4 regions of the Streptomyces sp. NBC_01224 genome follow, and region 2 is predicted to be linked to each of the others. Evidence: riboswitches for the same ligand, from Rfam matches in the RefSeq annotation. Region 2 holds a riboswitch; each other region holds the start of a gene.

Region 1 (7,566 bases), 610 kb from region 2:
CGGGCTGCTGTGCCTGCGCCAGCCGCTCGCGCAGGCCCGCCGCCCGGCGCCGGGCATCGCGGACCGAGAGCGGCAGCGGCTCCCACCCCGCCAGCCGGCCCAGCGCGACGACCGGCGGGTGGACCGGGGAGACGGCCATGATGTCCGCGGGCGAGCCCATGACCGGTGCGGCGCCCGGCGACGGCAGCAGGACGACCTGATCCGCGTACTGCACCACCCGCTCCAGCCGGTGCTCCGCCATCAGGACCGTCGTACCCAGGTCGTGCACCAGCCGTTGCAGCACGGCGAGGACCTCCTCGGCCGCCGCCGGGTCCAGCGCGGACGTCGGCTCGTCGAGGACCAGGACCTTCGGGTGCGGGGTGAGGACCGAGCCGATCGCGACCCGCTGCTGCTGCCCGCCGGAGAGTGTGGCGATCGGCCGGTCGCGCAGCCCGGCCAGGCCCAGTAGATCGAGGGTCTCCTCGACCCGCCGCCGCATCACATCGGGGGCGAGGCCCAGCGACTCCATCCCGTACGCCAGCTCGTCCTCGACCGTGTCGGTGACGAAGTGGGAGAGCGGGTCCTGGCCCACCGTGCCGACCAGATCGGCCAGTTCGCGTGGTTTGTGGGTACGGGTGTCGCGCCCGCCGACGGTGACCCGGCCGCTCAGTGTGCCGCCGGTGAAGTGCGGTACGAGACCGGACACGGCGCCCAGCAGCGTCGACTTGCCGACCCCGGACGGACCGACGAGCAGCACCAACTCGCCCTCGGGAATGGTCAGATCGACCCCGCAGAGGGTGGGGCGCTCCGTCCCCTCGTACTGCACCGAGACGTGCTCGAACCGGATCACTGGCTCTCCTTGGAGTTCGGGGCGCCCACCGGGGGCGGCACGGGCGCCACCACCGCGGGCAGCAGCCCGATCAGCACCGCGGCCGCGGGCCACAGCGGAAGCACCGGTGCGACCAGCGGTACGACCCCGGGGCGCAGCGCCTCCCCGTCGACACCGCCCGCCCAGATCATCGCCACGGCCACCGCGACCCCCGAACCCGCCACCAGCCAGGCCCGCACACCCCACCGGTCGGGCCGGTAGCGGGTACGGACCGAGCGGGCCCCGCCGAGCCGCAGCCCGGCCATCGCGGCGACGAGCCCGGCGATCAGCAGCGGCAGGCCGTACACCGCACCCTGCGCGGCCAGCAGACCGTACGTACCCGCGCACACCCCGAGCAGCCCGCCGAGCGTGAGGACGTTCGTGGTGTGCCGGACGGCGGGCGGGACCTGGGCGGTGCGCCCGTATCCGCGCGCGTCCATCGAGGCCGCCACCGCGACCGACCGCTCCAACGCGCCCTCCAGGACCGGCAGTCCGATCTGGAGGACCGCCTTGATGCCGCCGGTCGGACGGCCACGCAGTCGGCGTGCGGTGCGCAGCCGCGCGACATCGGCGACCATGTTCGGCGCGAACGTCATCGCGACGACGACGGCGACCCCCGCCTCGTACAGCGCACCCGGCAGCGACTTCAGCAGCCGGGCCGGGTTGGCGAGCGAGTTCGCCGCACCGACGCAGATCAGCAGGGTGGCCAGTTTCGCCCCGTCGTACAGCGCGAAGACCAGCTGCTCGGCGGTGACCCGGCCACCGATCCTGACGCCCTTCGCCCAGTCGGGCAGCGGCACCTCGGGGAGTGTGAACACGGGATGCGTACCGGGGATCGGCGAACCGAGAAAGACGGAGAAGACCAGCCGCACACCGACGACGAACAGCCCGATCCTGATGAACGCCCCGTACGAACGGGCCCATGGCGCATCCGTACGGCGCGCCGCGACCACATAGCCCGCCACCCCCACCAACAGGCCGAGCAGCAGCGGATTGGTGGTCCGGGACGCGGCGGTGGCGAGGCCGAGCGCCCACAGCCACCAGGCCCCGGCGGGCAGGGCGTTGCTCCGGGTCGCCCCGGGGGCGCGCAGCGGGCGGCGCAGCCGGACCGGGCCGGTGGTCGAGGCGGTCATCCGCGGCGGCGGCGGGCCTGCACGACTGCGGCTATGCCGAGGAGAACAACGGCGCCGACCCCGACCAGCACCCCGGCGGACGGTCCGCCACCGGAGCCACCGGAGTCCCCCGAGCCGGCGGCGGAATCGGCCGGGGACGCGGATGCGGACGCGGCAGGCGCCTCGTGACCGTTGCCCGAGACCTGTTCACCGCAGCCCGAGCCCGGATAGTCGGATATGGCACAGAGCAGCGCGTCGCTGTTGTAGCGCAGCGGTTTGGCCACCGAGGCGAGCGCCTCCGCGGTGCTCGCGTCCGGGGCGACCCGTGCGCACGCGGTGCGCAGCGAGGGCGGAGTCTGGCCGGTCGGGGCGTCCGCCGCCGTGCCCGGGTCGATGACCAGCGCGACCCGCTTGGTGCCGTCCTCGGCCGGGGTGTCCGCGCAGATCTTCGCGAAACCGGGGGAACGGCGCGGCTTCGCCGAGTCCTGGGAGTCCTCGCTCACGGAGAACCGGAAGCCCTGCACCGCGCCGTCGTCCGGCCGGACCAGGGACGGGCCCTGGGTGGCGTACGTCCAGCCGGTGCCGGAGCCCTCCCAGAACGACCAGTACCGGTACCCGGCCGCCTGAGCCGTCCCCGCGCCGAGCACGGCCAGGACGGCGCCCAGGACCGCCAGGAGAGCGGCGGCCCTTCCCACCCGCCTCACAGCTGCTGGTTCTTCCGGCGGCCGCTGATCAGGAAGCCGGCGCCCGCACCGACGACGAGGCCGATGCCGACGTACCACCACACGCCGCCGATCACGTCGTCCCCGCTGTGGACCTGGTCCTTCTCCGTGGCCACGTACCCGGTGTCGGCGGACGGGTCGGGCGTCGTGATGGCCGCGGGGGCGGGACCGGTCGCGTTCAGCTTGTCGACCAGGTCGACGCCGCCGAAGTCGCGGGCGTCGGCGCCGGTCGCGTGCGCGGCGAGGGCGAGCTGCGCGTAGGCGGCGGGACCGTTCTGCTCGGCCCAGGCCCCGGAGTTCTTCTTCAGCCAGGCCACGGCCTTGGCCGCCTTGTCCTGGTGGCCCGCGGCCGACAGTGCGACGACCGCGTCCGCGGTATTGCCGAAGTCGGGCTGCGGGGTGGAGTCGGTGGCGCCGGGCATCGGCGCCAGGTTGAGATGACCGCTGGTCGCGAGGGCGTCTGCGAGGAAGTGGGCGCCGTTCTGCGCGGCCTGCTCGGGCGTGAGACCGGACCCCGGGTGGCAGCTGGGCGCCTTGACCGCGGCGTTGTTCCCGACGGCCAGGGCCTTGCCCATCGTGCCGAGCACGGCGGCCGCGGTGGCGTCAGCGTTGGCGGCGAGCTTCCCGGCCTTGTCGGGCTGGTAGGCGAAGGCGCCGCCGTCCTTGCTGTCGCACGGGATCGCGAGCCCCAGCAGTGCGTCGTAGGGGGTCTTGCCGCCCGGGGTCGTGATGTCCGCGATCCGCTGGCCCTGCCGGGCAAGGGCGCCGATCACCAGCGAGGTGGAGTTGGCGTCACTGGCCCCGCCCGCGGTGTAGCCCCAGCCGCCGTCCTCGTTCTGTACGGACTTCAGCCAGCGCACCGAGTTGTTCACGGTGTCCCGGTGCCCGCCCACCTCGACGAGCGCCTGGACGGCGGCCGCGGTGGCATTGGTGTCCAGCATGGTCTTCTCGGTGCACGGCTGGGAGACGTCGGGCCGGTACGCGGCGTAGGCGCCGTTGCCGCACTGCTGGGCGATCAGCCAGTCCACCGACTTCGTGGCGGGCGTGACGCCCTCGACCCGCTGAGCGAGGAAGGCCAGCGACTGCCGCCAGACACCGTCGTACGTGGGGTCCTTCGTCCCGTACAGCCCGGCAGGCAGTGCGGCGGACGGCGAGGGCGACGGGGACGGCGCTGCGACCGCGACCGGGGCAGCGGCCGCACAGAGCACGGTGGCGGTGGCGGCGAGCGTTGCTGCGCTGCGGCGTACGGTCATGGCGGGCGGGGCCTCTCCTGCGGGGGAACCGGGCACAGGCACGCTCACGCACCAGGCTCCGGCTCCGTATACCTCGACGGTGCCGACCACCGGGGTTCCGGTGGTGCGAGCCGGTCACGACCGCGGACAGGGCATTCCGACTCACCGTCTCCTACGACGGTTCACGGCTGCGTGGTCAGTGCCGGATTTGCACCGGCTTCCCCCTGAACGGGCATGATGACGACTCGCCCACTGTACCGGGCGCGGTCGGAGCGGTTCCGGGCCGGGAGGAGCGCCACCGCCCGCCCTCCGGCCCGCTGGAGCGTGGGCCGCCTTCACACTGCGACGTACGTCACGGGCTCGCTCCCCGCCACCGCCTCCGCGCGACCCAGCTTCACCAGCCGACGCAGATGCGCCTCGGCCTCCGAGACGGCGATGTTCCGTGATCCAGGCGGAATCTGCTCCCAGGGCCGGTTCCACTCCATCCGCTCGGCCAGCTGCCACGGTGTCAGCGGGGTGGCCAGCAGTCCGAGCAGCCCGGTCAGCCGCTCCTCGTGATGGTCCAGGAGTTCCCGCACACGCCCCGCGGCATCCGCGAACGCGTACTGATGGGCGGGCAGCACTTCGGCGACCCCGAGCCTGCCGATGCGCTCCAGGGAGTCGAGGTAGTCCCCGAGAGGGTCGGTCACCGTCGCGTCGTCCGGGTCCTCGTACAGCCCGATGTGCGGGCTGATGCCCGGCAGCAGATGATCTCCGGAGAAGAGGCGCCCCCGGCCGGGCAGGTCGGCGGGGTGGTGCTCCTCCAGGTGGAGGCAGACGTGACCGGGGGTGTGACCGGGGGTCCAGATCGCCCGCACCTTGCGCCCTGCCAGGTCCAGGAGTTCACCGGGCACGATCTCCCGGTCCGGCATCGCGGCCCGCAACCCGGGCAGGGTACGCATCCGGCCCCCGTCGGCCGCGGCGGCCCGCAACGGCGCGAGATGCTCCTCGGGCGCACCGACCGCGGTGAGCTTCGCCACGAGGTACTTCAGCCAGGTGCCTGGTTCCGACTGCCGGGTGCGGCGCACGATCGCGGTGTCCGCCGCGTGCATGGCGATCCAGGCGCCGGACGCCTCGCGCACCTGCCCGGAGAGGCCGTGGTGGTCCGGGTGATGGTGGGTGATGACCACACCGTGGATGTCGCCGATATCCACACCGACGGCGGCGAGCCCGTCGGTGAGCGTGTCCCACGCCTCCGGATCGTCCCAGCCCGTATCGATCAGGACCGGCCCGCGATCGGTGTCGAGAACATGCACAAGAGTGTGGCCGAGCGGATTGTCAGGGATGGGGACCTTGATGCTGTGCACGCCCCCGCCGTGGTCGGTCACCTGTGTCATGGGTCCCCATCTCTCTCGGCGACGTGCAGCTGTGGTGCGTAGCGCCCACTGTAACGAGAACTTGTTTCAGTAGTAGCCCCGGTCGACCATCTGTCAGGCGCGGTACGTGCTGTGCGCCGGAGGTGACGCGGGCCGGTCCGCCGGTGATCCGGGCGGGTGCTGTCGCAGCCGTGGACTCCTGGAACTGGAACTGGTATCAGTTCTGACACAGAGTCAGACAATGAGTCGGGTAAGACCGACCGGCACATGGGGGTGGGAGAAGGAGCGGGGCTGGGTGCGTGCAGCTGCAAGGCGGAGGAGGGAGGCAACGCGGAGCGTTGTTGACTGACGACAACGCCGCAGGTGTGCGTGGACAGCCCCGCGACGCCGCCCCCCCCATGTGCCGGTCGGTCTGACGCGCCGGGCCGCGGGAGGCAGCAGCCATGACCGAGCTTGTCGAACACGGAAAACTGTTCATCGGCGGGGAGTTGGTCGATCCACTGGGCCGGGATGTCATCGAGGTCATCTCCCCGCACACCGAACAGGTCATCGGCCGGGTGCCGCACGCCTGCGAGGGGGATGTGGACCGGGCCGTCGCCGCCGCCCGGCGGGCCTTCGACGAGGGGCCCTGGCCGCGGGCGTCCCTCGATGAGCGGATCGAGGTGATCACCCGGATCAAGGACGCGTTCGCCGTGCGGTACGAGGAGATCGCCCGGGTCATCAGCTCGGAGAACGGCACCCCGTACACGTCCAGCATCATGGTCCAGGCGCTCGCCGCGATGATGGTGTGGGACGCGGCGATCACCGTCGCCCGCACCTTCCCGTACGAGGAGCGGCGGGACGGGGTGCTCGGGCCGCTGCTGGTGCGCCGGGAGCCGGTCGGGGTGGTCGCGGCCGTGGTGCCGTGGAACGTTCCGCAGTTCACCGCCGCCGCCAAGCTCGCGCCCGCGCTGCTGGCCGGCTGCTCCGCCGTGCTCAAGGTCTCGCCCGAATCGCCGCTGGACGCCTACATCCTGGCCGAGATCGCCGCCGAGGCCGGGCTGCCGGAGGGAGTGCTCTCGATCCTTCCGGCCGACCGTGAGGTCAGCGAGTACCTGGTCGGGCATCCGGGCGTCGACAAGGTGTCGTTCACCGGGTCCGTGGCCGCGGGGCGCCGGGTGATGGAGGTCGCCTCCCGCAACCTCACGCGGGTCACGCTGGAGCTGGGTGGGAAGTCCGCCGCCGTGATTCTCCCGGACGCGGATCTGGACGCGGCCGTCGCGGGCATCGTTCCCTTCGCCTGGATGATCAACGGCCAGGCGTGCGTGGCCCAGACCCGCATCCTCGTTCCGCGCTCGCGCTATGACGAGATGGCCGAGGCGTTCGCCGCGGCGGCGGGTGGGTTGAAGGTCGGCGACCCGCTCGACCCCGCCACCGAACTCGGTCCCCTCGTCGCGCAGCGCCAGCAGCGGCGCTCGCTCGACTACATCCGGATCGGCCAGGACGAGGGTGCCAAGATCCTTACCGGTGGCGGTCGTCCGGCGTCCCAGGAACGGGGCTGGTACGTAGAGCCGACCCTCTTCGGTGACGTCGACAACTCCATGCGCATCGCCCGCGAGGAGATCTTCGGCCCCGTCATCTGCCTCCTGCCGTACGGCGACGAGGCCGAGGCCGTACGGATCGCCAACGACTCCGACTACGGGCTCAGCGGCAGCGTCTGGAGCGCCGACACCGAACGCGGCATCGACATCGCCCGCCGGGTCAGGACGGGCACGTACAGCGTGAACACCTTCAGCCTCGACATGCTCGGTCCGTTCGGCGGCTACAAGAACTCCGGTCTGGGGCGGGAGTTCGGGCCCGAGGGATACGGCGAGTACTTCGAGCACAAGATGATCCACCTGCCGGCCGGCTACCAGGGCGGTGCGTGATGGGGGACCGCTGGGCCGTGGAGGTCGACCGCGGGGTCTGCATCGGCTCCGGGATGTGTGTGAACCACGCCCCGGGCGGATTCGCGCTGGATTCCGCCCGGCAGTCCCATCCGGCGGTCCCGGAGACCGACGCCAACGAGAAGGTCCTCGCCGCGGCCGAGGGATGCCCGGTCGAGGCGATCACGATCACGCTGATCGGATCGGGGGAGGTCGTCTTCCCACCGGAGGAGTAGAGGTCCTGCGCTCCCGCCCACCACCTGACGGGTGCCGAGCCCGGCGCAGTACCCGGACGCCTCGGGCGATGCGGACGGAACGGTACGGGTTCCCGCGCGGTCCGGTCCGGGCGCGCCGCATCCACCTCTCACGTGAGTGGCCCGTACCGGAACGAAAC
Region 2 (7,566 bases):
ACTTCCCTGTGATCGAGTCCGAGGGCCGATGAGGGGTCGCCGCTGTGCAGTTGCGGGGTGACGCGGACCTTGGCGCCGGTTTCCAGGCTGCCGCGGTTGACCCGTTCCAGTCTGCGGACGACGGTGTCGGGGGCGTGGTGGGCGTGTTCGATCACCGGGCCGACGACGGCGTGGACGTCGTCGCCCACCAGTCCGTACGTACCGGGCCGCAGGGCGGCGAAGGAGCGGGTCAGGGTGACCTGCCCGGCCGCTGTGGCGTGCACGGTGAGTCTGCGGTCGGCGGGGAGCGGTCGTCCGGACGGCACTCTGAGGGCGGCGTCGCTGGCGTACCGGCCGGCCGCGACCGTTGCCGCACCGACGCCGAGGATCGTGGTGACGGCTGCTGCCGTGACTGTTGCCGGGCGCACCGCTTCAGTGTCGTGGGGTGCGCCGCGCCCTGCCAGCGGACGGGGGCCGTCCGGTGCGCCGCCGGGGGCAGGACGGACGGATGGGATGGGACAGCCGGGACGGCGGGGACAGGCAGGGGCCGGGTCAGCCCGGTTGCCCGTATCCCTTCAGTGCCTCCTGTACGTCGCGCAGCTGGGCCGGGGAGAGCAGGGCCGGTGTGTGTCCGGGGACGGAGCTTGCGGTGAGCCACAGCCGGCAGAGCCATTCCAGCTGGGCGGTCCGGTCGTACGCCTCGTCCAGGGTCGCTCCGTAGGTCACGGTTCCGTGGTTCTGGAGCAGGCAGCCCGTACGGCCCCGCAGAGCGGCGAGCATGTTCTCGGCCAGCTCCTCGGTCCCGTAGCGCGCATAGGCCGCGACCCGGACGGGGCCCCCGAGCATGGCTGCGGCGTAGTGGACCGAAGGGACCTCGGGGACCAAGGTGGAGACGGCCGTGGCGTGCACCGCGTGGGTATGCACGACGGCGGCCGCATCACTGTTCCGGTAGACCGCGAGATGGAGCGGGAGTTCGCTGGTCGGGGCCAGTTCGCCGAGGACACGGTTGCCTTCCAGATCGACGCCGACGGCGTCCTCGGGGCGGAGCCGGTCGTACGGCACTCCGCTCGGGGTGACCAGGACCGTCCCGCCGACCCGTGCCGACACATTTCCCGAGGTCCCGACGACGAGGCCGTCCGCCGCCGTCCTGCGGGCGGTGGCGACGACACCGCCCCAGGCACGTTCGATCGCATCCCGTTGCTGATCGCTCATGCGGAGATCCTGTCAGCCCTGGAGGCGAACGGGCATGCGATCGGGGGGATAAGTCACAAACCGGAGAAGTTTACAAAGGGGGTGACAGAGGGCGAATCGGGCCCGAATCGCCCCTTCGCCCGGCCCCCACCGCCCCGCGAAGGACAAACGGAACGGCCCGACTCCGGTTGGAGTCACCACAGCGCCCTGCCCAGTTCATCTTCCGTTCATCCAGGTTGCCTACGGTCCACGTGCCAATGACGTCGAACGATTGCCTGGGTAAATGGAACACATCACGCTGCTACTCGCGATTGTGATCGTGACAGCTCTAGTGTTCGATTTCACGAACGGTTTCCACGACACCGCCAACGCGATGGCGACCACCATCTCGACCGGTGCACTCAGACCGAAGACAGCGGTGGCCATGTCCGCCGTTCTCAACCTCGTCGGCGCGTTCCTGTCGGTCGAGGTCGCCAAGACGATCTCCGGCGGGATCATCAACGAGGACGGGCTGCGGACAGAAGTCATCTTCGCGGCACTCGTCGGCGCCATCCTGTGGAATCTGCTGACCTGGCTGGTCGGACTGCCGTCCAGCTCCTCGCACGCCCTGTTCGGCGGACTGATCGGCGCAGCCGTGATGTCGGCGGGCTGGTCGTCGGTCAACGGCGGCACCGTCGTCACCAAGGTGCTGCTCCCCGCGGTCGCCGCCCCGATCGTCGCCGGTCTGGCCGCACTGCTGGCCACCAGGCTGACGTACCGGATCGGCGGGAAGATCCGCAACGACGCCCAGGAGAAGGCCACTGCCAAGGGCTACCGCGCCGGCCAGATCGCCTCGGCCGGACTGGTCTCCCTCGCCCACGGCACCAACGACGCGCAGAAGACCATGGGCATCATCACCCTGGCCCTGGTCACCAGTGGCGTCCTGCACCCCGGCTCCAACCCGCCGGTCTGGGTCATCGTCTGTGCCGGTACGGCCATCGCACTCGGCACCTACCTGGGCGGCTGGCGCATCATCCGCACCATGGGCAGCGGCCTCACCGACCTCAAGCCGCCACAGGGCTTCGCCGCCCAGACCAGCGCGGCCACGGTCATCCTGGCCTCCTCGCACCTCGGCTTCTCCCTCTCCACCACCCAGTCCTGCTCCGGCGCCGTGATGGGCGCGGGGCTCGGCCGCCAGGGCGGCGTGGTCCGCTGGTCCACCGCCACCCGGATGTTCATCGCCTGGGGTCTGACACTGCCCGCCGCGGGCCTGGTCGGCGCGGGCGCGGAACTCCTCACCAAGCAGGGCACCTGGGGTGTCGTGGTCGTCGCGGCGCTGCTGGTCGTGGGCTCCGGGGCGATCTGGCTGGTATCGCGCCGCAAGCCGGTCGGCCACGGCGATGTCGCGCCGACGGGCGGCGACGCCGAGCCCGCGGGCGTCGTCACCACGGCCATCGCCGCCGTCAGCCCGCCGCTCACCACGGCCCAGGCAGCGGCCCAGGACCTCAAGACCACCATTCCGGCTCCGGCCGGAACCACCCAGGACCCGGCGCGACCCGCCACCGTCTAGGCCAGCCGCCTAGGCAGGCCGTCTAAGGATTCAGCATGAACATCGACTGGGCAGCCCTCGGCTCCGTCTTCGGCGTCTCCCTCGTCGTCACCGTCGCGCTGGTGGGTTTCTTCACCCTGGGCATCGTCGGTCTCTCCAAGCAGCCCGAACCGGCGGCGCAGGGCGGCTCCGGAGGCTCGCTCCTGCTGGCCCGCGTCGGCGCTTACGTCTGCTTCGCGCTGTGCGCTGCGGCGGTCGCGTACGGGATCTATCTGATCGTCGCCTGAGCCCTCCTCCGCGCACTCCCCCGTCGGGCCGGACACACCTCGTGTGTCCGGCCCGTTGTGGTGTGCCCGGTCCGATGTGGGGCTCAGCACACTGCACCGTCGCAGGTCAACGGCAAGTTGACGGGCGTTCGCGGAGCGTGGTGGACTGCCGGAGCCAATTACGGCGACAGCAGAGGAAGCCGGTGCGAATCCGGCGCGGTCCCGCCACTGTCACCGGGGAGCAGTCCCCCACACCGGAAGTCACGGCACGCGCGAGCGGGTTGGAAGGCCGGGGGAACTGCGGATCCGGGAGCCAGGAGACTCTCGTCGCCGGTCACGTCGAACCAGGGCGCGGACCCTGAGTGAGGACATATCGCCATGCCTGGCTGCCGTGCGTCCGTTGCTGTGGCGCTCTCGACGAGAGCCGCCTGTACGAAGGTCCTTCGAGGCGTATCGGCCGGTTGAGCCGTGCGTGCCGACCGCATTTTCGCGTACGGCGCCACGGCCGGTCTGATCGGCGATCTGCTGCTCGGTGACCCCCGCAGGGGACATCCGGTCGCCGCCTTCGGGCGGGCCGCAGCGGGCGTCGAGCGGCGTCTGTGGCGCGACCACCGCGGGTGGGGCGCGCTGCACATGCTCGTGTGCGCCGGAGGCGCCGCGGGTGGTGCGGCGCTGATCACCCGTGCCGTACGCAGCCACCCCGTCGCCTCCGTCGCGCTGACCGCGGCCGCCACCTGGTCCGTCGTCGGCGGTACGTCCCTGGGGCGTGAGGCCCGGGCGATCGGCGGCGCCCTGGCGGCCGGTGACATCGAGTCGGCCCGCGAGCGTCTGCCGCATCTGTGCGGGCGCGACCCGTACTCCCTCGACGGACCGCAGATCGCCCGCGCCGTGGTGGAGTCCGTGGCCGAGAACACCTCGGACGCCGTGGTCGGCGCCCTGGTGTGGGGTGCGCTGGCCGGTGTGCCCGGGCTCGTCGGATTCCGGGCCGCCAACACCCTCGACGCCATGGTCGGCCACAAGTCGCCCCGCCACCGGCGCTACGGCTGGGCCTCGGCCCGCCTCGACGACCTCGCGGGCTGGCCCGGTGCCCGGCTCACAGCCCTGCTCGCCGTGGCCGCCGGGGGGCGGCCGCGTGGAGCCGTACGGGCGTGGCGGGCCGACGCGGCGAAGCACCCGAGCCCCAACGCGGGCCCGGTGGAGGCCTCGTTCGCGGGTGCGCTCGGCGTACGGCTCGGCGGGACTCTCGCGTACGGCGGCCGGGTCGAACACCGCCCCGTCCTCAACGGGGAGGCGGGCCGGGCGGTGGAGACCGAGGACATCGAACGCGCGGTACGGCTGTCGCGCCGGGTGAGTGCGCTGGCCCTCGGCGTGTGTGTGGCGGGACGACTGGGTGCGGGCCTCGCCGCACGACGGATCGCAGGACTTCGGTCCGCAGGACTTCGGTCCGCAGGACTTCGGTCCGCAGGACTTCAGGTCACGGGACTTCAGGTCACGGGACTTCAGGTCACAGGACGTCGGATCGCAGGACGGAGACGGACATGAGCGGCGGGCTGCTGGTCGCCGGAACCACCTCGGACGCGGGCAAGAGCGTCGTCACGGCAGGCATCTGCCGTTGGCTCGTACGCCGGGGCGTGAAGGTGGCGCCCTTCAAGGCGCAGAACATGTCGCTGAACTCGTTCGTCACCCGCGAGGGTGCCGAGATCGGGCGCGCCCAGGCCATGCAGGCCCAGGCGGCCCGGGTGGAGCCGACCGCGCTGATGAACCCGGTCCTGCTCAAACCCGGCAGCGACCGCTCCAGCCAGGTCGTCCTGATGGGCAGACCGGTGGGCGAGATGAGCGCACGCGGCTACCACGGAGGCAGGCAGGAAGCGCTTCTCGGCACGGTCGTGGACTGTCTGGAGCAGCTTCGGGGCACGTATGACGCAGTGATCTGCGAGGGGGCGGGCAGTCCGGCCGAGATCAATCTGCGGCGCACGGACATCGTGAACATGGGCATCGCGCGGGCGGCACGCTTCCCGGTGGTGGTCGTCGGCGACATCGACCGCGGTGGCGTCTTCGCCTCGTTCTTCGGTACGACGGCGCTGCTCGACGCCGAGGACCAGTCGCTGATCGCCGGCTACCTCGTCAACAAGTTCCGTGGCGACGTGTCGCTGCTGGAGCCCGGCCTGGAGATGCTGCGCGGGATCACCGGGCGGCAGACCTACGGGGTGCTGCCCTTCGCCCACGGACTCGGCATCGACGAGGAGGACGGGCTGAGGGTCTCGCTGCGCGGAGCCGTACGCGAATCGGTCGTCGCGCCGCCGCACGGCGACGACGTGCTGCGCGTCGCGGTGTGCGCCGTACCCCTGATGTCGAACTTCACCGATGTGGACGCACTGGCCGCCGAACCGGGCGTCGTCGTCCGGTTCGTGGACCGCGCCGAGGAGCTGGCCGACGCCGACCTCGTCATCGTGCCGGGCACCCGCGGCACCGTGAACGCGCTGGCCTGGCTGCGCGAGCGCGGCCTCGCCGACGCCCTGGTGCGGCGTGGAGCCGAGGACCGGCCGGTCCTCGGCATCTGCGGCGGCTTCCAGCTCCTCGGTGAACACATCGAGGACGACGTCGAGTCGAGGGCCGGGCACATCGACGGCCTCGGCCTGCTGCCCGTACGCATCCGCTTCGACCGCGAGAAAACCCTCGCCCGCCCCGCCGGCGAGGCGCTCGGCGCCCCCGTCGAGGGGTACGAGATCCACCATGGCGTCGCCGATGTAAGCGGCGGCGAACCATTCCTGGACGGCTGCCGGGTCGGCGCCGTGTGGGGCACCCACTGGCACGGCTCGCTGGAGAGCGACGAATTCCGCCGCCGCTTCCTGAGCGAGGTCGCGCGGGCCGCCGGCCGGCGCTTCGTCCCCGCCCCCGACACCGGCTTCGCCGCGCTGCGCGAGGAACAGCTCGACCGCCTCGGCGACCTCATCGAAGAACACGCGGACACCGACGCGCTGCTGCGGCTCATCGAGTCGGGTGCGCCGTCAGGACTTCCCTTCATCGCCCCCGGAGCACCTGGAGCACGCGCATGAACGCCCCTATGAGCACCGTGCTGTTGCTGTCGACCGCCGACACGGACCTCCTCGCCGCCCGCGCCTCCGGCGCGCCGTACCGGATCGGCAACCCCACCCGCGTCGACGTCCACGAGGAACTCCCCGCACTGATCGAGGGTTCCTCCGTCGCCGTCGTCCGCCTTCTCGGCGGCAAGCGCGCCTGGGAGGACGGGCTGGCCGTCCTCAAGGCATCCGGCATCCCCACCGTGCTGCTGGGCGGCGAGGCCGTGCCGGACGCGGAGCTGATGGCCGAGTCGTCCGTACCCGCCGGTGTCGTCGCCGAGGCGCTGCGCTACCTCGTGGAGGGCGGCCCCGGAAACCTCGTAGAACTGGCCCGCTTCCTCTCCGACACCGTCCTGCTGACCGGCCACGGCTTCGCCGAACCGCAGAAGATGCCCGAGTGGGGCCTGCACGGCAGCCGCTCGTTCGTCGAGGGCCGCCCGACCGTCGGCGTGCTCTTCTACCGGGCGCACCAGCTGTCCGGGAACACCTCGTTCGTTGACGTCCTCTGTGACGCGGTCGAGGCCCGTGGCGCCAACGCCCTTCCCGTGTACTGCGGTTCGCTGCGCGGCGCGGACGCCGGTCTCTACGAGCTGCTCGGCAGGGCCGACGCCCTGGTCGCCACGGTGCTCGCGGCAGGCGGCACCCGTGCGTCGGACGCCTCCGCCGGGGGCGACGACGAGGCCTGGGACATCGGCGCGCTCGCCGATCTGAACGTCCCTGTGCTGCAGGGCCTGTGCCTGACCTCCACGCGCGCCGCGTGGGACGCCTCCGACGCCGCGCTCTCCCCCATGGACGCCGCGATGCAGGTCGCGATCCCCGAGTTCGACGGCCGTCTGATCACCGTCCCGTTCTCCTTCAAGGAGGAGGGTCCCGACGACGTACCGGTGTACCGCGCCGACCCGGAACGGGCCGCGCGCGTCGCCGGAATCGCGGTCCGCCACGCCGTCCTGAAGCACAAGGCGAACGCCGAGAAGAAGCTCGCCCTCGTCTTCACCGCCTACCCGACCAAGCACTCGCGCGTCGGCAACGCCGTCGGTCTGGACACGCCCGCATCGGCGGTGCGGGTCCTGGACGCCCTGCGCGACGCCGGTTACGGAGTCGACGGACACCCCGACAACGGCGACGAGCTCATCCACCGACTCATCAACGCCGGTGGCCACGACGTGGAGTGGCTGACCGAGGAGCAGCTCGCGGCAGCGCCCGCGCGTGTGCCGCTCGCCGACTACCGGGCCTGGTTCGACAAGCTGGAACCGGAGCTGCGCGACTCGATGCTGGAGCACTGGGGCGAGCCGCCGGGTTCGCTGTACGTGGACGGGGACGACATCGTCCTCGCCTCGTTGCAGTTCGGGAACGTGGTGGTGCTGATCCAGCCACCACGCGGCTTCGGCGAGAACCCGATCGCGATCTACCACGACCCGGACATGCCGCCGTCGCACCACTACATGGCGACGTACCGCTGGCTGGAAAACTCCTTCGGTGCGGACGCCGTCGTCCACATGGGCAAGCACGGCACGATGGAGTG
Region 3 (7,566 bases), 3.9 Mb from region 2:
TCGGGCACATCGGCGGGCGAGAACAGCGACCAGTCGCCGTCCGCGTCGACCCGGCGCATGAACTCGTCCGGGATCCAGTGCGCCAGGTTGAGGTTGTGCGTACGCCGCTGGTCCTCACCCGTGTTGTCGCGCAGCTCAAGGAACTCCTCGATGTCCGCGTGCCAGGTCTCCAGGTAGACGGCGGCGGCGCCCTTGCGGCGGCCACCCTGGTTGACCGCGGCGACGGAGGCGTCGAGCGTCTTCAGAAACGGCACGATGCCGTTGGAGTGCCCGTTGGTGCCGCGGATCAGTGAACCGCGGGCGCGGATGCGGGAGTACGAGAGGCCGATTCCGCCCGCGTGCTTGGAGAGCCGCGCCACCTGGTGGTAGCGGTCGTAGATCGAGTCGAGCTCGTCGAGCGGGGAGTCCAGCAGATAGCAGGAGGACATCTGCGGATGGCGGGTGCCGGAGTTGAACAGGGTCGGCGAGGACGGCAGGTAGTCGAGCCGGCTCATCAGCCCGTACAGTGCCGCGACTTCGTCCAGGGCGCGCTTCGAGTCGTCCTCGGCGAGCCCGGCCGCGACGCGCAGCATGAAGTGCTGCGGCGTCTCGATGACCTGGCGGGTGTGCGGGTGACGCAGCAGATAGCGGCTGTGCAGGGTCCGCAGCCCGAAGTAGCCGAAGCGGTCGTCGGCGCCGTCGGCCAGCGAACGCTCCACCAGCGCGTCGAGTGCGGCCGCGTGCAGCGCGACGAACTCGGCGGTACGGTCCGCGATCAGGCCCTCGCGGTGCCCGACGGCGACCGAGGCGGAGAAGGAGACCGCGCCCTGGCCCGCCGCCTCGTCCGCGACGGTGCGGGTCAGTAGCCTGGCCGCGAGCCGGGAGTAGGCGGGGTCCTCGGAGATCAGCCCCGCGGCGGCCTCCGTTGCCAGCGAACGCAACTCCGCCTCGTCCGACCGGGCGCTACGGCCGCGCAGCGCGGCGGCGGCGACGCGACCGGGGTCGGTGTCGGGCAGATCGACGGTGAGGTCGGTCAGGGTACGCAGCAGTGCGGTCCCCGGTCCGTCGTGTGCGGTTCCCTCGGACTCGGCCGCTTCGGACACAGCGACTGAAGCCGGATCGGCTGGCGCGATGGTCACGTGGTGCTCTCCCTCGCTCGGCTCGGGGCCGGCGGGGAGCGGGGCAGCCGGGCAGAGGCGGGCCCGCGTCGGGGCAGCACTCATTACGGCGTCCACCGGCCCATCCGCGAGGCCCGGACGTCTGGCATCCGGTTCGGTCGAGCCGGATGCGCTGTCGGCAGGTCCTCGGACTTACTTGAGGGTGCGCAAAAGCGCACCGAATACACCGTTGCGGGACAGTTCCGGATTCGCACCGGATTTCCCTGCGGCGACAGCGAGCACGAGCATACATGTGGGGGCCGTCCGATGAGACAGCCCCCACATGTTGTGTCGCGCAACAGAATTCGGGAGGCGCGCAGGGCCGCCGCTGAGCGCACGGACGGCCCGCCGCGCCCTGCTGGAGGGGCCTCGACGGGCCGTCGTACGGCCGTGGGAGCGGCCGTCAGTGGCCGCCGCCCGGCGCCCCTGCCGTGGCCGGCGGGAGCTCCACCTGGACGCCCTTGTCGCCCGCGTCGGCCGTGTAGTCGGCCGGGGAGGTCTCGTCGATCCCGGCGGGTGCCTTCACGGCGTTCAGGACGAAGGTGAGCACCACCGTCACCACCACGTTCAGCACGAACGCGGTCAAGCCGATGTAGCCGATCTCGCCGATGCCCGGGATCTCCTTGGACGACCCGCCGAAGTGAGCCTGGGTCGGGCTCGCGACCCCGTACGCGGCCACCGTCCCGTACACCATGCCGACCGCCCAGCCCGCGAGCAGTGCCCAGCGGTGGAACCAGCGGGTGAACAGGCCGCCGACCAGGGCCGGCATCGTCTGGAGGATCCAGATCCCGCCGAGCAGCTGGAAGTTGATCGCGACCGTCTTGTCCATGGTGAGGACGAAGGCGAGCGCGCCGACCTTCACCAGCAGCGACACCAGCTTGGAGACCTTGGTCTCCTGCTCCGGGGTCGCGTCCGGCTTCAGGAAGTCCTTGTAGATGTTGCGGGTGAAGAGGTTCGCCGCGGCGATCGACATGATCGCGGCGGGCACCAGCGCGCCGATGCCGATGGCGGCGAACGCGACGCCCGCGAACCAGTCCGGGAACATGTTCTCGAACAGCTGCGGGATGGCCAACTGGCCGTTGTCGACCTTGATCCCGGCGGCGATCGCCATGAAGCCGAGCAGCGCCAGCAGGCCCAGCATCAGCGAGTACAGCGGCAGGATCGTGGTGTTGCGCCGGATCACATTGCGGCTGCGGCTGGAGAGCGTCGCCGTGATCGAGTGCGGATACATGAACAGCGCCAGCGCCGAGCCCAACGCCAGTGTGGCGTAACCCCATTGGCCGGCTTCGCCCGGCGCGAGCGCGCCGCGCGGCTTGCCGGTTGCCGGGTTGGTCTGGGAGAACGCATCGCCCGCCTTGGCGAAGATGTCGTCGAAGCCGCCGAGCTTGATCGGGATGTAGATGATCGCCACCACGATGACCAGGTAGATCAGTCCGTCCTTGACGAACGCGATCAGCGCCGGTGCCCGCAGACCGGACGAGTAGGTGTACGCGGCGAGCACCGCGAACGCGATCAGCAGCGGCAGGTCCTTGACGAACCAGTGGGTGTTCTCTCCGCCGCCCACGCCCATCACGTCCAGCACCGCCTGGATGCCGACGAGTTGGAGCGCGATGTACGGCATCGTGGCGAGGATGCCCGTGACGGCGACCGCCAGCGAGAGCCCCTTCGAGCCGAAGCGCCCGCGGACGAAGTCCGAGGTGGTCACGTACCCGTGCTTGTGCGAGACCGACCACAGCCGCGGCAGGAAGGTGAAGATCAGCGGGTACACGAGGATCGTGTACGGCACGGCGAAGAAACCGGCCGCGCCCGCCGCGTAGATCGCCGCGGGTACGGCGACGAAGGTGTACGCGGTGTACAGGTCGCCGCCGAGCAGGAACCAGGTGACCCAGGTGCCGAACGAACGTCCGCCCAGGCCCCATTCGTCGAGGCTGGCGTCGTTCTCGGCCTTCCGCCAGCGCGCGGCCAGGAAGCCCATGACCGTGACCGCCAGGAAAAAGAAGATGAAGACGCCGAGCGCGACGCCGTTCACGCCGTCCTTCATGCCGACGCACCCCCCCTGCGGGCGCGCTGGTCACGCTGCCACAGCTTGTACGCGATCATCGTGAGCGCGGTGGAGATCAGCACCCAGAGCATCTGGTACCAGTAGAAGAACGGAATGCCGATGAAGGTGGGGTCCACCTTCGCGTACGAACTCACCCAGAGCATCGCCACGAACGGCGCGATGAGACAGAGGGCGATGACCACCCGTACCGGTGTGACGGTCGGTGGTTTTCCTTCTGGGCCTGCTGACATGCGGCGACTCCGTCCCCTCGCTGATCACCTGGTGCAATGCGCAGGAAATCTAGGGGAGGCTTCCGGTCACCGTCACCCCCTGTCCGCATTGCGGTCCGGCAACGGTGATCCATCGGTAAGTATCACGGGGGCGGGCCCATCTTGGTTCACCCCGGCGGGCAGATTCTGCCGAGCAAGCGTGCGAACCCCGAACGATGATGTGGCGCGGGTCGCTTCGCTCGCGAAAAGAGGCTTCCGGGGTGATCGTCGTGGGTGCGGCGCCGGCGTTTGCGATGTCCTCGCCGGCCCTGGCCGCACCGACCAGCCTTGCGGGGGAGGGCCGTGCGTACTCCTGCTACAACACGGCTCTGCGGGGGTCCGGTGGCAGCAGTTCCTGCGGAAGGAGTTCATTGCTGCCAACGGTCTCCAGTACGGCCAGTACAAGGTCTGCAAGATTGTTTCTGACCGTCAGGCCTACGTGGACACCACGGCGTACTGCTGCGCCTGAGGGTGGGTGCGAGGCACCGACCGGCCCCTGCTCCGCAGACCGAGGTCCGCGGAGCGGGGCCCTTGCGTGATCAATATGTCTAGTCCGTGGGTCGCTTGAGTCGCGCCACGAACTTGTACCGGTCGCCGCGGTACACCGAGCGCACCCATTCCACCGGCTCGCCCCGCCCGTCGAGCGAGTGCCGGGACAGCATCAGCATCGGCAGGCCCACGTCCGTACCGAGCAGTCCGGCTTCGCGTGGGGTGGCGAGCGAGGTCTCGATGGTCTCCTCGGCCTCGGCCAGCCGTACGTCGTACACCTCCGCCAGTGCCGTGTAGAGAGAGGTGTACTTCACCAGTGAACGGCGCAGCGCGGGAAAGCGTTTGGCCGAAAGGTGGGTGGTCTCGATCGCCATCGGCTCCCCGCTGGCGAGCCGCAGCCGCTCGATCCGCAGCACTCGGCCGCCGGTGGTGATGTCGAGCAGACCGGCGAGCGTGTCATCGGCCGTGACGTAGCCGATGTCCAGCAACTGGGATGTCGGTTCCAGGCCCTGGGCGCGCATGTCCTCGGTGTAGGAAGTGAGTTGCAGGGCCTGTGAGACCTTCGGCTTGGCGACAAAGGTGCCCTTGCCCTGGATACGCTCCAACCGGCCCTCGACGACCAGCTCCTGGAGCGCCTGGCGCACGGTCGTGCGCGAGGTGTCGAACTCGGCGGCCAGGGTCCGCTCCGGGGGCACGGGAGTGCCCGGCGGCATGGTGTCCGTCATCTCCAGGAGATGTCGCTTCAGCCGGTAGTACTTCGGGACGCGCGCCGTCCGCGTGGTCGCGCCCGTCTCGTTCTCCGTACTGCCCCCGTCGGCACCCATGGCCCGCCTTCCCGACTGCTGCGTTGCTGCCGTCACCGGCTCCTCCGTCTGTCGCGGCTCACATGGTGGCACGGTCCGGTCACGGCTCGTCGCCCTCCCTCAGGTGTCGGTCCTATAACGGACGCGAGTGCACTTCTTATACACCCTTGACACCCCAAAAGGTCTAGGCCAAGCTCCCGGTACTGGTCTAAACCATTAAAGACCAGGTCCCAGCCCCAGCAGTACTCGTCGACGGTCTTCGCGGTGGGGAGGGGTTGCAGCATCCCTGAGGAGGGTGGCGTGAAGCGCAAGCTCATCGCGGCGATCGGCGTCGCGGGCATGTTGGTTTCGATCGCAGCGTGTGGTTCGAACGACGACAAGACTTCGTCCAAGGATCCGAAGGACCGTAAGGAGACGCTCACCGTCTGGTTGATGTCGGACGCGCAGAGCACCTGGCCCGAACTGGTCAAGGATGTCAACAGCCAGTTCAAGGCGAAGTACCCCAACGTCAAGGTCAATGTCCAGTACCAGACGTGGGCGGACAAGGCCAAGAAGCTCGACGCCGCTCTGGCCGGTGACAAGTTCCCGGACGTCGTCGAGCTCGGTAACACCGAGACCATGACGTACATCCTCAACGGGGCTCTCGGCGAGATCGATCCGAAGAAGTACGAGAACTCGGACACCTGGATCAAGGGCCTGAAGGACACTTGTGCCTTCGAGGGCAAGCAGTACTGCGTGCCCTACTACGCGGGCGCCCGCGTAGCGATCTACAACAAGGACATGTTCAAGGCCGGCACCGGCAAGGACACCCTCCCCGCCACGCAGGACGAGCTGACCGCCGCGCTCGACAAGATCGGCACGAAGTACGGCAAGGACAAGGCGTTCTCGCCGCTGTACCTGCCGGGTCGGTACTGGTACGCCGCGATGTCCTACGTCGCAGCCGAGGGCGGCCAGATAGCCAAGTACGACGAGGGCAAGAAGGAGTGGAAGTCCACCCTCTCCACCCCCGAGGCCCAGAAGGGCATCACGGACTTCGTCGAGCTGGTCAAGAAGTACAACCACGGAGACAAGACCAAGGACGAGGCGGACCACGCCAACGTCATGGCCAACGAGAAGACCGCGCTTCTCTACGGCAACGGCTGGGAAGCCGGCAGCGTCATCGACTCCAAGGCGAACGGCAACCCGAAGCTGGAAGGCAAGATCGCCACGGCGGGTATGCCCGGCCCGAACGGCAAGGCCCTCCCGTCCTTCATCGGCGGCTCCGACCTGGCCACCATCTCCAAGTCCAAGATCCAGGATCTCGGCGAGGAGTGGATCTCGATGTTCACCAGCGAGAAGTCCGAAGAAGTGCTCGCTTCCAAGAACATCCTTCCGAACAACACCAAGCAGCTTGAGCCGCTGAAGGCCAAGCCGGAGACCGCGGCCATCGCCAACGCCGTGCCGGACGCATGGTTCACGCCGATCGCCCCGGGCTGGACGGCGATCGAGAAGAAGGAAACGCTCGAGATCATGCTGCTCGACATCATCAAGGGCAAGTCGGTCGCGGACGCCACCAAGGCGGCCGACGCGGAGATCGACTCGATGATCAACAAGGAGTCCTGAGCCTCCGGCTCACGGAATCCGAGCCGGTGAGTTTATGAACCATCGACTCAAATGATCATCTGCGGGGGTGGCGGTCCGAAAGGAGCTGCCATCCCCGTCCTCCGGTACCAGGTCCGAACGGAAGGCCAGCACAGTGAGTGCCGCCGATATGAAAGCAGCCGACCCGCCGGTGTCCGTCCCGCGGGCCCCTGAGGGGACGCAACCTCAGTCTGCGAAGAACGTGAACCGTCCACGGCGGAAGGCCGGCGCTCTGCTGCCGTACCTCCTGATAGCCCCGGCGTTCATCGCGATTGCCGCCGTGTTCGTCTGGCCCTTCATCAAGACGGTCATCATGTCCTTCCAGGACGTGGGCCGCCGTGAGCTGTGGTCGGGAGATGCCGCTCCGTGGGTGGGCTTCGACCAGTTCACCAACATCCTCGGAGACGGCGAGTTCTGGAACGTCGTCCTGCGGACCATCGTCTTCATGGTCGTCTGCGTCGTTGCGACCATGGCCGTCGGCCTGGGCCTCTCCATGCTCATGCAGCGGATGTCCACGTGGGTACGGCTCCTGCTGACCGCCGCGCTGGTCGCCGCCTGGTCCATGCCGCTCCTCGTGGCCACCTCCATCTTCCGGTGGTTCGCGGACTCCGACTACGGCGTCCTGAACATGGTGCTGACCAAATACTTCGGGATCGACGTACAGGGACACAACTGGTTCCTGGACCCGAAGCAGGGCTTCGTCATCATCGGTGCGGTAGTGGTCTGGGGCGCTGTTCCCTTCGTCTCCGTGACCCTGTACGCCGCGCTGACCCAGGTCCCCAAAGAGCTCGAAGAAGCCGCCTCACTCGACGGAGCCGGCACCTTCGGCGTCTTCCGCTTCGTCACCTGGCCCGTCATCAAGCCGGTCTTCCAGATGGTCGCCACCCTGTCCGTGCTCTGGGACTTCAACGTCTTCGGCCAGATCTTCCTGATGCGCGGCAACAAGCCGGAACCCGAGTACTCCGTCCTCGGCATCTACTCGTTCGAGAAGGCATTCGAGTCCAACTCGTTCAGCCAGGGCGCCGCCATCTCACTCATCACGGTCCTGCTGCTCTCCGGCGTCGCCGTGTACTACCTGCGCCAGCTGCTCAAGATCGGAGAGGTCGAGTGAGTACCTCCACCCCCCAGGTCCTCCGCCCGGACCGCAAGAAGCACCGCATCGGCTACAACATCGCGGGCCTCGTCGCCTTCGTGCTGATGGCGTTCCC
Region 4 (7,566 bases), 2.6 Mb from region 2:
CGTCCCAGCTCGTAGGAGGCGGCCTTCAGGCCCATGGGCGTCAGGTTGCGCAGCGTGTCGCCACCCGAGATCTGCCCGCCGTTCTCCGCCAGGCCGTGCTTGCGCAGATCGGAGAGCACCCCGAGGTGCGAGGCGGTGCGGGCCTGCTTCCGCTTCGAGGGCTCGTCCTTGTCGGTGTGCCGGTAGCTCAGGTGCGGGGCTGAGATCTGCTGGATCTGTTCGACCGTCGCGACCTTCAGCACTCCGAGCACACGCAGCACGTCGCCGCGCAGGTTGTTCGATGACCCCGCCGGGTTCTCCTCCCGCTTCCCCGCCATCAGCTCCGCTCCCTTCCCGTCTTCTGTCCCGCGCGGCCACCTGCCGGGCGCCGGCCGCGCCCGGCCGCAGAGGGCATCCGGCCCCCAGACCCGATGATCTCCTCCTCCACGGACATCACACAGAAGTTCAGGAGGAGAGAAGAGGGTAGTGACAACGCGGCGCGCGGCCGCTTCTGTGTGGTGACCTGCGGTTTTTCCGTCCTGCTCGGTGCCGGGCACCAAAGTGGGTTCCACGGTGGCGTCCCAAGTGCGTACCGCAGGAGGCCGGGTCGGCTTGCCCGGCCGGTGGTGGGTGCGCACCGATGCCTCGAACGTCGGCCGCCTGGACGTGACGATCGTCGGCTACTCGGTCTGGCGTGACATCCCCGGCCATCGCCTGAAGCGGGCGCTGTGGCGGCTGCGGGCCATTCAGCGCGTGGGCTGGAAGAGGGCACGGCGTACCCAGATGCTGTTCAACCCGTCGGTGCACTTCGCGGCGCCGGTGCAGGTCGGCAACGAGGCTGAGCGCATCGAGCTGCCGTTGGTCCTCAAGGCCGGCTCCATGGTGCCGCTGCCGCTCATTGGGTTGGAGGTGCCCAACCGAATAGGCCGGCAGCTTCGGGGCTCACTGCGCCTGGGCACCGTGAAGTTCCCCCTCTGAAGTGGACAGCCTGATACTGGGACGGATCAGTCCCGGAGGAAGCAGTCCAGGTTGAGTGGCAAGAGCAACATGAGCAAGCGGTACACGTCGGAGTTCAAGCGGGACGCGGTGGCACTGGTCCGGTCGTCAGGGCGGAACGTCACCGAGGTCGCCCGGGAACTCGGTGTGAGTGCGGAGGGGCTTCGCGGCTGGGTGAAGCAGGCGAAGGTCGACTGCGGCGAGGGGGCGCCCGGCGCGCTGACCACGGCGGAGAAGGATGAGCTCCAGCGGCTGCGCAGGGAGAACCGGGAACAGCAGCAGACGATCGAGATCTTGAAAAAAGCAGCGGCCTTCTTCGCGAAGGAGACGATGAAGTAGGCACGCTGTGCCGTTTCATCGACGCGGAGAAGGCCGCCGAGGCCAACCCTGGCGGCTACAGCGTGGCTTTGCTGTGCCGTGTCACGGGGATCAACCGCTCCACCTTCTACTCCTGGCTGGCGGCCCGGCCGACAGCGGCCGAACGACAGTGCGCCGAGGACGAGTTGAGCGAGGAGATCCGTGAGATCCACGCCTCCTCGCGGGGTGCCTACGGCGCCCCGCGCGTGCACGCCGCGCTGCGGCGCAAGGGACATGCGATCAACCGGAAGAAGGTCGAGCGGATCATGCGCGAGCGCGACATCCGCGGCATCACCCGCCGCAGACGCCGCCACCTGACGCAACAGGACACCAAGGCCGCACCGGCTCCGGACCTGGTCGGCCGCGACTTCACCGCTAACCGGCCCGGCATGAAGCTCGTCGGTGACATCACCTATCTGCCGACGATCGACGGCTGGTGGTATCTCGCGACCGTCATCGACCTGGCGACGCGCGAGGTGATCGGTTACGCGATGGCCGAACACCATCGTGCCGAGCTGGTCACCGACGCGCTGCGGATGGCCGCCGGCCGCGGTGACCTTCAGGGTGGCTGCATCATGCACACCGATCGCGGAAGCGAGTACACGAGTGGCGAATTCCGCCGCGAACTACAGGAGTTGAACCTGAGGCAGAGCATGGGAAGAACCGGCATATGCTACGATAACGCCGCAGCCGAGAGCTTCTTCGGACTGCTGAAAGCGGAGATCGGCACCGCCGTCTGGGAGAGCCGCGAGGCGGCCCGCGCTGACATCTTCCGCTTCATCGAGGTCGAGTACAACCGCACCAGGCTCCGCAAGCACCCCGAGTTCGGGTACCTCACCCCACTCGAAACCCGAGCCAGGCTGCAGCACGACTTCACCCCCGCAGCGTAAGCAACCGCTGTCCAAGACCAGGGGGGAACTTCACCGGCCGCATCATCCGGGCCGATGTCCACGACACCGACACCTTGGAGCCCCTGCGGATCAACTTGGACGAATACACCGGCGACTGGTCCTTGCACACGGCCCGCCCCCGACCGACTGACCGGACACGAAGCCGGGCCCTCAGGGCAGCTCACATCGACCTCGCCGCTCTGCGAGTGTCTCCCGTAGCTGTGAACAACTGCTGCGCGCGTCGTGTGCAAAGCCACCCTGCCGGAATACGCGGTCTGACAGAATGGCCTCCGAAAACTCAGGCGACGCGCGTCAGGAAACCGGTGTGAATCCGGTACGGTCCCGCCACTGTGACCGGGCTGCAGCAGCCCGGAAGCCAGATACTGGCCGCGCCGCCTTCTCGTACGACCCAGGGGACGAGGACATCCCCCGGAAAGGCTCGGCCATGCCCCCGATACGCCGTGTACCACTCGCGCTCATACCCCTGCTTCTGCTGCCGCTCACCGGCTGCGGCTCCGGAACGGGCGGTGTGGGCAAGGCAGAGGCCGCACCGGCCGTCGACGGTTTTCCCTACACGGTCACCAACTGCGGTACGAAGGCGACCTTCGACGCCCCGCCGAAGCGGGTCGTCACCATGAACCAGCACGTCACCGAGATCATGCTGGCCCTCGGGCTTCAGGACCGGCTGGCCGGGACGGCCTACCTGGACGACAGAATCCTGCCGAAGTACCGGTCCGCATATGCCAGGACCAAGGTGCTCGCGAAGGAGTACCCCTCCAAGGAAGTGCTGCTCGGCGCCAACCCCGACTTCGTCTACGGCGGGTACAACAGCGCTTTCGACATGACCAAGGGCCAGGACCGGGCGGGGCTCCAGAAGGACGGCATCAACACCCGGCTGAACATCGAGAACTGCACCAAGGGCAAGGTCGGTATCGATCAGCTCGCCACCGAGATCACCCAAGTCGCCAGGATCTTCGGCGTACCGGAGCGCGGCAAGAAGCTGCTTGCCGAGGAGCGACAGAAGATCGCGGCGGTCGAGGCAGATCTCAAGGGCTCCTCGCGTCCCTCGGTGTTCGTGTACGACTCCGGCGACAGCTCTGCGTTCACCGCTGGCGGTAAGGGCATCGGCAACGAGATCGTCCGGCTCGCCGGGGGCAGGAACGTCTTCGCGGATCTCGACGCCACCTTCGGCGACGTCTCCTGGGAGCAGGTCATCAAGCGCAAGCCCGAGGTGGTCGTGATCTACGACTACGGAGGCACCACGGTGGCGGCCAAGAAAAAGCGGCTGCTGAACGATCCGGCGCTCGCGGACGTGCCGGCGGTCAAGAACAAGAAGTTCGCGGTACTCCCGCTGTCCTCGGCCGTGCTCGGTGTCCGGGTCGCCGACGCCGTGCAGGACCTGGCCGGGCAGCTGCACCCCGGCACTCCGTGAGCGCGGAGTCCGCCCGCCCCGGTCCGAAGTCCGTCCTCCGCTCGACCCCCGTCGTGATCGGCGTTCTCACGGTGCTGCTGCTCGCGGCGGCGGTGGCCGGTCTGGCGCTCGGCCCCGTACGGATTCCGCCGGGCGAGGTACTGAGTACGGTCCTGGGTGGTGAACGCACTGGTGCGTACCCGACGATCGTGTGGGAGGTACGACTGCCCAGGGTGCTGCTCGGGGCCGTCGTCGGCGCCGGGCTGGCCCTGTCGGGAACGGTGCTCCAGGCGCTGGTGCGCAACCCGTTGGCCGATCCGTTTCTGCTGGGCGCCTCGTCCGGGGCATCAGCGGGCGCTGCCGTGGTCGTCGTGCTGGGGGTCGGCGCCGGGGCGGCCACCGACGTGGCCCTGCCCATTGCCGCGTTCGCCGGGTCCATGGCTGCGCTGGTCGCCGTCTACGCGATGGCCCGGCGCGGCGGCACCATGACTACGGGCCGGCTGATTCTGGCCGGGGTGGCGATCCAGTACGTGCTGTCCGCGTTCACCAGCCTGATCCTGGTGCTGTCCTCGCGGGCCGAGCATGTGCGGGCGATTCTGTTCTGGACGCTGGGCGGCCTGGGTGGCGCCCGTTGGGACCAACTGGCGCTGCCTGCCTCGGTATTGGGCTTCGGGGCCGTACTCCTGATCAGCCTGGCCCGTCCGCTGGATCTGCTGCTGACCGGGGAGGATGGGGCCCGCAGCCTCGGCCTGGACCCCGGGCGCTTCCGGGGCGGGGTCTTCGTGCTGGTGTCACTGATCATCGGCGTGCTGGTCGCCTACAGCGGGGCGATCGGCTTCGTCGGCCTGATGATTCCGCACGCCGCCCGAATGATCGTCGGCGCGTCCCACCGCAGACTGCTGCCCGTGGCCGCGCTCGGCGGGGCCGCCTTCCTGCTGCTGGCCGATCTGCTGGCGCGGACCGTGGCAGCCCCCGAAGAGATTCCCGCCGGGGTGATCACTGCCCTGGTGGGCGGCCCGTTCTTCCTCTGGCTGCTGCGCCGCTCCAGCCGTACCGAAGGGATCACCGGATGAGCCCGGCACCGTCCCCGACGGCGCTCGCCGCCGATGGAATCAGCTACGAGGTGGCCGGCCGTACCCTACTCGACGCGGTCACGCTGGACGCCGCCCCCGGCGAGACGGTCGGCCTGGTCGGGCCGAACGGCAGCGGCAAGACCACCTTCCTGCGCTGCGTCTACGGTGCCCTGCGCCCCGCAGCGGGTCGAATCCTGCTGGACGGAGCGGACGCCGCGGCCCTCGGTGTGAAGGAACGGGCCCGCCGCGTGGCCGTCGTACCGCAGGACAGCCCCGGCACCTTCGGCCTGACCGTACGCCAGGTCGTGGCGATGGGCCGAAGCCCACACAAACGGTTCTGGGAGCAGGACGACGCCGACGACGCCCGCCACATCGACGAGTCGCTGCGGCGCGTCGGCGCGGCGCCCCTGGCCGACCGACGGTTCGAAGAGCTGTCCGGCGGGGAACGGCAACGGGCCCTGATCGCCCGCGCCCTGGTCCAGGAACCGGGGCTGATGGCGCTCGACGAACCCACGAACCATCTGGACATCCGCTACCAGCTGGAGATCCTCGGCCTGGTGAGAACGCTGGGCACCACCAATCTTCTGGTGCTGCACGACCTCAACCTGGCCGCTTCCTACTGCGACCGGCTGTTCGTCCTCAGCGCCGGACGACTGGTGGCATCCGGCTCCCCGCACGCGGTACTGACGGAAGAACTGCTGGCCGAGGTCTACGGGATACGATCCCGGGTCGGCGTCCACCCGGTCACCGGCTCCCCCAATGTCGTCTACCTCCCGCTGTCATGAGCGGCAAGACTTCCCCCGTCTGGACACCCTTGCCGCACGGACCACGCTGGCAGGTCACCGAAGGCGAACCGCCTGCGAGCGAAGCAGGGCTGTGGCTGGCAGCCGACCGGCTGGCCGATCCGGCGGGCGTGGAGTTGTCCAGTCTGCTGGAGAGCGAGCGCACCGGCAGCGGCCACCGCACCGGTCATGCGACCGCGCTGACCCTGATGGCGGTGTACGCGGGCTGGGTCACTGCCGCCGCCGTGCTCCATTGGGCGCTGTACGACGAGGTCCCGGACATGCGGTCCGGCAATGTCCTGGTGCGCCCGGCCACGCACGGGATCGGCGGAGTCCGGGTGCGCAGGGCCCGGCTGCTGCCCCGGGCCGGGGAGGACGCCGTACGGCTGCTGCACCGCACCGTGCTCGACGGGCATCTGCTGCCCATCGCCGATGCGCTGCACCGTCGTACCCGCGCCGGGGCCAGACAGTTGAGCGGAGGGATTGCCCATGGCTGCGCCACGGCGCTGTGCGCGTACGGCACCCAGGTGGATCTGCTGGCCGCCCGCTGGCGGCATTTCGTGGACACCGCATCCGGCGGACTCGAAACGCTGGGCGAGGTAGTACGGGTCCGACGGGTGCCGGACGGCCCGGAACGGCTGGTCTATCTGCGCAACACCTGCTGTCTGTACTACACGAGCGCGGAGGCGGTCCGCTGTGCGAGCTGTTGTCTGACAAGCCGCGAGGAACGGCTACGGGCTTACACGAGGCCGAAGTAAAAATGCGCCGGCTGTAACACCTGCCTCTCAGGGCTACGAAGCACTCGCTGAGACTGAACACAAGGACTTGACAGACATCCCATGAGCTGGAGAGTCAAACGGCGAGCCCGTGAGCCCAGGGAGACCAGGCAGTTCCCCTCCCATCGGGAGCCCGTCGGCGTCGTCCTGACCCCGGCGCGGCTCCCCTTCTGGTGAACGAGTACGCCGCACTGACCTCACAGGAGCTGTACACGACGGCCGGGTGACGTGGATGCCCCTCAGAGGTTCGTAGAGGTGCCATCGCGGCGCATCACGAACACGAAAGGCGTAGGGTCGGGGCGGCGGGTGGCGAGGAACGGGAAGAGCTCCAGCCAGTCGCGGCGGGCGTCGAGGTCGGCAACAACGATGGCGCGCTGGTCGGGCACGTCTACCAAATGCGATGCACGTGGTATGCCATCGGCCTTTCCGAGAGGCATGCGACCAGTCACACCAGCCGCGCGTCAGCAGCGGCCCGACTCGTAGCGCTGATTGACATGCGGGCTGCTGCTGAAGCCGACGTGGCGCGCAATATGCGGCGGCGCACCGAGGCGCCCCCGGGATGGCGCTTCACCACGTGGGACGCTGTCGGTCCGGGCGACATCGTCCGAACTCCGGTTCGGTGCCAGCCCGTGCGGGGAGCGTCTTCGGACGCCGGTCCGTTGTATCCGGAATCGTGGGGCGCCCCGGTGGCCTTGACCGGCGTCGACTATCTGCCCAACGGATCCGTTGTGGCGCGTGGACAGGAGGAGAGCGCGCCCGCATGGTCCGGAATGGGTGTCCTCCTGTCCACCCCAGAGTTCGCTGAAGTTGGCCTCCTGGTGCCGGAGACGACGCCGGCGGAGACAACCCCGGCGGAAGCGACCCGGGAGCGGGCACCGCCGCGGGGTGAGCCGGCGCCCCGGCCGGGGGAAAGGGGAAAGGCACTCTTCCCCTTTGAGGGAAGAGGTGTCGGCGGCTGCGTCACACTGACCCACCCCCCTGACCTGCAGAAAGGCGCTCCAGCAGATCCACCGTTGGCAACCCGTTACGCAACCCGCTAAGCAACCAGTCAAGCAACCCGTTACGCAACCTGTTAGGCAACCTGCGGATCCGCTGGGACCTTTCGACTAGGTAGTTGTGCCGAGCCACGATAGTTGGCACCTGGCCACGCGGGTTGGCATCGCCCTCGCTCATCTATGCCAAGATTCGAGGGTGGATATGACCGACGTCACGCGTGCGATCGCGGCTGCGACTTCGGTCGCCGCATCGCTCGACCTGCCAGCCAACGATGCAATCGTTCTCCACAACTCGAACAAGCTGGCA

The links. Region 2 has a riboswitch for cobalamin ahead of OG609_RS31430 (cobalamin biosynthesis protein). Riboswitches for the same ligand answer to the same signal wherever they lie in the genome.
Region 1: linked by a shared signal. The riboswitch ahead of OG609_RS28690 (prenyltransferase/squalene oxidase repeat-containing protein) and the one ahead of OG609_RS31430 (cobalamin biosynthesis protein) in region 2 are both predicted to bind cobalamin.
Region 3: linked by a shared signal. The riboswitch ahead of OG609_RS13395 (ribonucleoside-diphosphate reductase subunit alpha) and the one ahead of OG609_RS31430 (cobalamin biosynthesis protein) in region 2 are both predicted to bind cobalamin.
Region 4: linked by a shared signal. The riboswitch ahead of OG609_RS44170 (ABC transporter substrate-binding protein) and the one ahead of OG609_RS31430 (cobalamin biosynthesis protein) in region 2 are both predicted to bind cobalamin.

What each region holds. Positions count from the first base shown of each region.
Region 1 covers NZ_CP108529.1:6,370,403-6,377,968, forward strand. Annotated here, with positions in the region: gene OG609_RS28675 (ABC transporter ATP-binding protein) at 1-829, opposite strand, end outside; gene OG609_RS28680 (energy-coupling factor transporter transmembrane protein EcfT) at 826-1,980, opposite strand; gene OG609_RS28685 (SCO2322 family protein) at 1,977-2,663, opposite strand; gene OG609_RS28690 (prenyltransferase/squalene oxidase repeat-containing protein) at 2,660-3,934, opposite strand; cobalamin riboswitch at 4,047-4,184, opposite strand; gene OG609_RS28695 (MBL fold metallo-hydrolase) at 4,249-5,289, opposite strand; gene OG609_RS28700 (aldehyde dehydrogenase) at 5,712-7,175, shown strand; gene OG609_RS28705 (ferredoxin) at 7,175-7,408, shown strand.
Region 2 covers NZ_CP108529.1:6,977,192-6,984,757, reverse strand. Annotated here, with positions in the region: gene OG609_RS31450 (alpha/beta hydrolase) at 1-407, opposite strand, end outside; gene OG609_RS31445 (class II aldolase/adducin family protein) at 532-1,191, opposite strand; gene OG609_RS31440 (inorganic phosphate transporter) at 1,454-2,719, shown strand; gene OG609_RS31435 (hypothetical protein) at 2,755-2,985, shown strand; cobalamin riboswitch at 3,158-3,288, shown strand; gene OG609_RS31430 (cobalamin biosynthesis protein) at 3,433-4,506, shown strand; gene OG609_RS31425 (cobyric acid synthase) at 4,503-6,020, shown strand; gene cobN (cobaltochelatase subunit CobN) at 6,029-7,566, shown strand, end outside.
Region 3 covers NZ_CP108529.1:3,123,536-3,131,101, reverse strand. Annotated here, with positions in the region: gene OG609_RS13395 (ribonucleoside-diphosphate reductase subunit alpha) at 1-1,118, opposite strand, end outside; cobalamin riboswitch at 1,258-1,385, opposite strand; gene mctP (monocarboxylate uptake permease MctP) at 1,540-3,177, opposite strand; gene OG609_RS13385 (DUF3311 domain-containing protein) at 3,174-3,428, opposite strand; gene OG609_RS13380 (GntR family transcriptional regulator) at 3,995-4,759, opposite strand; gene OG609_RS13375 (sugar ABC transporter substrate-binding protein) at 5,039-6,340, shown strand; gene OG609_RS13370 (carbohydrate ABC transporter permease) at 6,474-7,469, shown strand; gene OG609_RS13365 (carbohydrate ABC transporter permease) at 7,466-7,566, shown strand, end outside.
Region 4 covers NZ_CP108529.1:9,618,134-9,625,699, reverse strand. Annotated here, with positions in the region: gene OG609_RS44190 (replication-relaxation family protein) at 1-317, opposite strand, end outside; gene OG609_RS44185 (hypothetical protein) at 565-957, shown strand; gene OG609_RS44180 (transposase) at 1,027-1,314, shown strand; gene OG609_RS44175 (IS3 family transposase) at 1,320-2,222, shown strand; cobalamin riboswitch at 2,477-2,628, shown strand; gene OG609_RS44170 (ABC transporter substrate-binding protein) at 2,668-3,654, shown strand; gene OG609_RS44165 (FecCD family ABC transporter permease) at 3,651-4,706, shown strand; gene OG609_RS44160 (ABC transporter ATP-binding protein) at 4,703-5,491, shown strand; gene OG609_RS44155 ((2Fe-2S)-binding protein) at 5,488-6,246, shown strand; gene OG609_RS44150 (hypothetical protein) at 6,504-6,650, opposite strand; gene OG609_RS44145 (aminoglycoside phosphotransferase family protein) at 7,462-7,566, shown strand, end outside.